Regions from separate parts of the Enterococcus spodopteracolus genome, predicted to be linked through region 2. Evidence: riboswitches for the same ligand, from Rfam matches in the RefSeq annotation. Region 2 holds a riboswitch; each other region holds the start of a gene.
The links. A riboswitch is a leader RNA that binds a small molecule or an ion and turns the genes downstream of it on or off. The one in region 2 is predicted to bind magnesium.
Positions count from the first base shown of each region.

Region 1: linked by a shared signal. The riboswitch ahead of mgtA (magnesium-translocating P-type ATPase) and the one ahead of P3R27_RS09200 (FtsW/RodA/SpoVE family cell cycle protein) in region 2 are both predicted to bind magnesium.
Region 3: linked by a shared signal. The riboswitch ahead of P3R27_RS04585 (LCP family protein) and the one ahead of P3R27_RS09200 (FtsW/RodA/SpoVE family cell cycle protein) in region 2 are both predicted to bind magnesium.

Region 1 is NZ_JARJHD010000001.1:313,253-315,527, reverse strand. Features, by position in the region: gene mgtA (magnesium-translocating P-type ATPase) at 1-1,285, opposite strand, end outside; M-box (ykoK) riboswitch at 1,629-1,801, opposite strand; gene ndk (nucleoside-diphosphate kinase) at 1,945-2,275, shown strand, end outside.
Region 2 is NZ_JARJHD010000006.1:107,922-110,196, forward strand. Features, by position in the region: gene P3R27_RS09195 (FtsW/RodA/SpoVE family cell cycle protein) at 1-48, opposite strand, end outside; gene P3R27_RS09200 (FtsW/RodA/SpoVE family cell cycle protein) at 38-1,183, opposite strand; M-box (ykoK) riboswitch at 1,268-1,435, opposite strand; gene P3R27_RS09205 (hydroxymethylglutaryl-CoA reductase, degradative) at 1,829-2,275, opposite strand, start outside.
Region 3 is NZ_JARJHD010000002.1:350,324-352,598, reverse strand. Features, by position in the region: gene P3R27_RS04585 (LCP family protein) at 1-840, opposite strand, end outside; M-box (ykoK) riboswitch at 1,160-1,326, opposite strand; gene P3R27_RS04580 (flavin reductase family protein) at 1,490-2,104, opposite strand; partial or broken gene P3R27_RS04575 (lytic polysaccharide monooxygenase) at 2,254-2,275, opposite strand, start outside.

The DNA of each region.
Region 1 (2,275 bases), on a different contig from region 2:
GGTCAGCCACCACGACACTCATTCTTCTACGTTCAAAATCAAAGGGGATCTCATCTACTTTTTGATAACGAATCTTCTCTGTATCTAACGTCTCAACTGCTTCGTCGATAATGGCAACATCTAAAAGATTTTTTAATCCAGTTTGGTAGTAACTATTCAAGTACGCATGGCGCAATACTCGGTCATTTTCTTTTCCTTCACAATCCATGTGATATTCTAAAATAATCTTATCTTGAGTCAATGTACCTGTTTTGTCTGTACAAAGGACATCGATCGCACCAAAATTTTGAATGGCGTTCAAATTTTTGATGACTGTTCCTTTTTTCGCCATAGCACTGGCACCTTTGACCAGATTTGTTGTAACGATCATCGGTAGCATTTCTGGCGTTAATCCAACAGCGACTGATAAGCCAAACAAGAATGCTTCTAACCAATCACCTTTTGTGAATCCATTGATAACGATCACAGTTGGTGCCATCAATGCCATAAATTTGATTAACAACATTGATGTTTTTTGGATGCCTAATTCAAAGCTTGTTTTTACAGGTTTTTGTGACAAGTTTTGTGCCACATGTCCAAACATCGTGTCATTTCCAACAGAGATGATGATACCTTCTGCACTACCACTAATCACATTACTTCCCATGAATGCAATATTTTCATAACTCGTTTCACTTTGTGTTCTTCCAGAGCACACAGTTGCATGCTTTTCAACAGGATAGCTTTCACCCGTTAATGCCGCTTGTGAGATAAATAAATCTTTGGCAGAGAGCAACCGCATGTCTGCTGGGATCATATCACCAGCTGACAAACGAACTTGATCGCCACAAACGATCTCTTCCATAGGAATTTCTTTGTATCCACCATCTCGTTTTACGGCAGCTGTTACTTTCACCAATGATTTCAACTTTTCAGCAGCTTGGTTCGAACGTACGGATTGGATCAAGGTCATCGTGCCACTGACTAACACCATGGCAAAAATAATGATTACACCAAACAAATCTTTATCTGCTGGAGCAGCTAATAGATACTCGGTGATAAAAGAAATAATTCCTAAAGCAATCAATACTAATGTAAAAGGGGTGATAAACGCCTTGATCACTTCCACAATAAACGGCGTTTTCTTTCCATATGAAATACTGTTATTTCCATAAGCTTCTCTTAAATTTTCAACTTGTTCTGAAGACAAGCCTTTTTGTGTTGTTTGAAATAAGTCAAATAACTGTTGCTTATTTTTACTAGCAAAACCAGCGTAGACTTGTTTTGTTTCTTTCTTTTTTTCCATCTCATGTTCCTCCTTTGATCTTACCAAACACACACTGATATCTGCTGTGCGCTTGATCGTTTATCTAATCAACGGAGACAGAGTGTTTCAAAGGCGCTGAGAACAGATAGATAATAGTCTCAACATACCAACGCTTTGTCTCCTTGTACACCGGACTTTCATCCATTTGTTCTCATCTCCTTTCGTTTACTTAAATTACTTTCTTGGCCGACTACTGGATACTTCAACTTCCCAACTTGATCACCCTCTAACACCTTTTTATTTGAAAAAACAGATCGGTGAGAAACAAAAAACCTTTCGCCAAAACTCAGCGAAAGGTCAAAAAAGTGCACAAAAAAAAGCATGGATGATCTACTCGTTGAGTTTTGGCACTATACAACGTAAAAAGCAAAAGAGCTTTTAGCTACCTTATGAAAAGCCTTATCTCGACAATTCCTGTTCTACCCATTGGCGTCTCTCGACATTTTTGGGCAGTAGCCTATGTTTGTATAGGAGCCTCACCTAACAAATCTTATTCAGTTTTTCCTCACCTAATGTAACAACTATTGGCTGGAATGTCAAACACATTTTCAAAAAAATTGAAACTATATGGGATTCGTTTGTCATGTTTTCTTTCTCTAGGTATAATGAACTTATCACAACAGATCGGAGTGAAGGATATGGAACGTACACTTGTTATTATCAAACCTGATGGGGTAAGACGTCATTTGATTGGCCGAATCATCCAGCGTTTTGAAGAAAAAGGATTCGCAATCGCTGAAATGAAATTCGCGACGATGACTGAAAAACTAGCAAAAGAACACTATCAACATCTATCTAATCGAAGCTTTTTCGATGACTTGATCGACTATATGACTTCTGGTCCAGTCGTCTATCTGGTATTAACAGGTGAAGATGTGATCGATCTCGTACGCAAAATGGTCGGTGCAACAAAAGCAGCGGATGCTGTTCCTGGGACGATCCGAGGCGATTTTGCCTTACCTGGTACAG
Region 2 (2,275 bases):
GATTGGTAAAAATAATGCATAGTTGAATTCATTTATTTTAAATTTCATTTTGCTTACCTCGTGAGGACAATTTCAGGCAAACGCCCAAAAGCATGGATAAAATCAAATAACTTGATCCTCCATAACTAATAAAAGGAAGCGGAATACCTGTCATTGGGATCATGCCACTGATACTTGCAATATTGATACTTGTCTGTAGCAATAACAGCATCCCTGTTCCCAAATAAATCAACCCGATTTGCTGATTTGGCTCATTCGCACTCAAGACAAATAAGCGCAAAATAATCGAAAATACCATTGCTAGAATTAGTAAGCCCACGATCAGCCCTAACTCTTCTAAAATAATCGAAAAAATAAAATCAGTCTCGGCTACTGGTAAATAGCCCTTTTTGGTAATACTATTTCCCAGCCCTAATCCAAAAAGCCCACCGTTGTACATTGCATAATAAGATTGGCTCATCTGAAATCCTTTTCCATAAGGATCTAAAAAAGGATTAAAAGCAATGCTCAAGCGATCATAAGTATGAGCAAAAATACTTGGTAATAGGTCATTTTGCCCTAGTAAATAAATGATGCCGCCAAGGAACAAAAAGAGACTGAACAGTCCTGCAAAAAACAATAAAATATAGCGAACTGGTAATTGAACAGTCGTGATCATGATTGCAGCTAAGATGATCAATAAGATCGCACCAGCTACTTTTGGTTGGAATAAAATCAGTAGAGAACATAAAGCGATGATAAAAAAGGGTTTTTTTAATTCATTCAATGATTGCTTGGGTTTTCTAAAATAATAAGCTAAATAAAAAATCATACCGACATTGACAATTTCAGCAGGTTGAAATTGAAAACCTGCAATTGAGATCCATCTTTGCGCGCCACTGATATTGACACCAATCCCAGGTACCTTTGTCAAGATCAGCCCCACGATACCGATTCCCATCATTATTTTTACGATTCGATGATTGAGTATAAATGCAGGTTTCACTCGGTAAATGAAAAAAATCATTGCCCAACTAAGTGCTACAAATACCATTTGTCGAACTAAAAGTTGATTTGTACTTTGATTGAATGACATCAAACGGAATGTACTCGCACTATAGATCATCAATAATCCTATTACACTGATCAACAGATATGGTACGAGCAAATACAAATCTATTTTTCTTATGTCTTTTACACCCATCCTATATTTCTCCTTTGTGTTACAGCGGAGATACGTCACTTACCCATCTTGAATAAAAAAAGCCAAACGAAAAAAACGATTGGCTTTTCAGTCTCATCGTGTGAGTTTTGACACTAAACAACGTAAAGATTTCTCTTAGCTATCTTATGAAGAGCCTTAATCCGACAATTCCTGTTTTACACATTGGCGTCTTTCGACGTTTCTGCGCAATAGCCTATGTTTGTTTAGGAGTCTCGCCTAACAAGTTATTCTATTTGAGGAAAAGTATACCTGTTAGATTATTTATTCACAAGAGAACCTCAAATAAGCTTAAAAAACTTTAGCTTTTTTTAATGTTATATAAATTATTTTTAAAATTTAATAATATACGTTCTATATTTTTTAGATCAGAGTATGTAAAAAAACGTAACAGAAAACCTTTAATCGACAAGGTCTGTTACGTTTTTTTACATATTATACAACCTCACAAAAAATGAAAATAGCATAAAAAGACGTGATGGCCTCTTATGAAAAAAATAAATTTTAGATTATAGATCCTTCATACTTAGCATAGGCATTTTTTTATGTGTTTCGAGAGAAATGTTATAATAGTGAAAATTATTTGTCATTTTCACTCAGCTACTATGACCATTTCGCAAATTATTCCTAGTTTTTGCTTGCCTGGATAGCTTCTAAGGCAGCTAGTGCGCTTTGTTGGTTGATCGTTCCTGATTCCCTAAGCTTTGCGGCAACTCCCTCGATTTCGTCCCCTTTGGCACCAACTGTGATTGCCAATGCTCTCGCTTGTAAGGACATATGTCCTTTTTGGATACCGTCACTAACAAGTGCACGCAGTGCCGCCAAGTTTTGTGCTAAACCAACAGCTGCAATCACTTGTGCCAATTCTTGTGCAGAATCAATTGCCAACATATCTAAAGAAGCTTTCGCTTTCGGTAAGACTCGGGAAGCGCCCCCTACTATCGCAACAGCTAAAGGAACCGTCAATTTCCCTACCAAATGATCTTCCTTGATTTGCCAGTCAGTCAACCCTTGGTAACTACCATTTCGAGCAGCATAAGCATGGATAGCCGCTGCGGCTGCACGTGTATCATT
Region 3 (2,275 bases), on a different contig from region 2:
CAAGTCGATTTCCAAGACACTACCAGCTGGTGTATTATCATTGAAGTCCCAACTTTTATCAACGGGCACGGACAATGTATTGATTTTCTTCTCGTCATCTAGGAAATCTAACCCACAATCTAACAGGACACTTTCCGGTAGATTGGTTTGGATACTGCCTAAAAGTTTGCCGATCGCCTTGGGTAATTTGATGATCGATGTGACATCTTTCAATTGACTGGCCACCGCCTCAACGACTTGTTGTTGTCTACGGATCCGTCCAAAATCACCTTCTTCGTCTTCACGAAAACGAGCATATTGCAACAAGGTATTTCCGTCCATTGCTTGCTTTCCTTTTTTGATAGCTACCCCATCTAAATCCAAATCTTTTTCTGCATCGATCGTTACGCCATCTGGAAACAATTCATCGATATAATCAATAAAATCTTGAAAAGTAATACTTGCATAGTAAGGGGTCTCTAATTTGAAATTATCTTGTAAGGTTTGTTTTAATAAGTCGATACCTCCATATGAATAGGCGGCATTGATCTTATTCATTCCATAACCAGGAATAGAGACGTAAGAATCTCTCATGATAGAAATCAATTTGGCTTGTTTGGTCTTTTGATCATATTGGGCGACCATCAAAGAATCCGAACGACCATTTTCTTCTTTTGATCGTGCATCAGAACCAATCAATGCTACATTGATGATCGATGGGACATCTTGTGCATTGACTTTCTCAACTGTTGCAGATTGTTTCACTGAGGAGAACCCTTGGATAAATTCAAAAGAAAAAAAGCCAATGACCATTGCAAGTACTAACAAGATACTTAATATGATTTTCTGAAATGGTTTCATTCAGTTGCCTCTTCCTTTCAAACTCTTCTACTTGAAACGAGGACCTTTGTCTATTATGATGAATCAAGTAAAGAGTTTATTCTCTTACATGTCTTTGGGTCGATTGAGCTGCAACTCGTCGACCTTTTTTGTTTGTCTCTCTGTTTTATTTCGTTCGGTATTCTTTGGAGTGAGACGAATACCTTTATTGATAAAATCAAATAGCTTGTTCCAGCGCATCCCCTTTCTTGTCCAGACACAAGTTAGGCAAAGCGAGCAAAAAAGGAAAAGAAAGCATAAGAAAAGGTCAGAAACCTTTTCGAACAAGATTTCTGACCTAGCATCATCTCATCGTCCGAGTTTTAGCACTATACAACGTAAAGAACGTATTCTTAGCTATTGGAAAAAGCCTTAATCCGACAATTCCTGTTTGACCCATTGGCGTCTTTCGACGTTTCTGGGCAATAGCCTATGTTTGTATAGGAGCCTCACCTAACAAGGTTAGTACTTATTTGATTTTCACAAAATTTATCATATTCCTCTTCCCATTGATAATCAATAAAAAAAAGATTAAAATAACTAAATTAAACTTTATTTAATAAATGTAGAGCTAACGTTTGATTCTTAAATCATTTTTACACTAGAAAAAACTGCGTTATCAGCCGGATATTTATTCCGGACGTAACAAGCGAATGATCTCACCTAATTTACCGTAGTCGTTTCCTGCTAAGCGGCTGATTGGTTGTAACTGTTTCGGATCGATATAGCCTGTTTGTTCATCATAAACAGCTTCACTTATTTGATAAGTAGAAATTTGCAGTAAAAATAAATCAGCGGTTGTTTCTTGGCCTTTTTTGATCGGCACATGTTGGTATAGTGTCGTTTCAAAGGCAATACTTGCTTCATTGATCCTTGGGACGCTGATCGTATCGGATTCGGAAGTAGTGAAAGAGGTCAACGACAATTCACTTTCTTCGTTTGGTAAGCTAGCAGCTGTCTGATTCGCATCTACAAGTATTCTTTCGTCTAGAACATGGAGCACGGCCTCTTTTGTATCGATAAGATGTTTAGCTGTATCTTTCCACTCTCCATTTTTTCTTTGGATAGCTAAAGAAAGTATCGGCGGATTGGAACTGACGATATTGAAGTAACTAAATGGTGCTACATTGGTCACTCCTTTTGAAGATCTTGTCGCAACCACTGCCACCGGGCGAGGGATAACTGAACCAATCAATAGTTTATAATTTTCTCTTTCTGTTAACTCTGAAGGTACTCGTTTGAACATTTGCTTTCCTACTTTCTGGTTGAATGATCATTCCTGATGATAGTCATGGTATCGGACAACCTGAAGCATTGTCAACTAAACATTCTTACGATTATTTTTCTTCATACAAAAACACGCAGTTCAGTCAAATGCACGGAGTGTGAATTTGATTATTTCAAGCGGAATAATGTT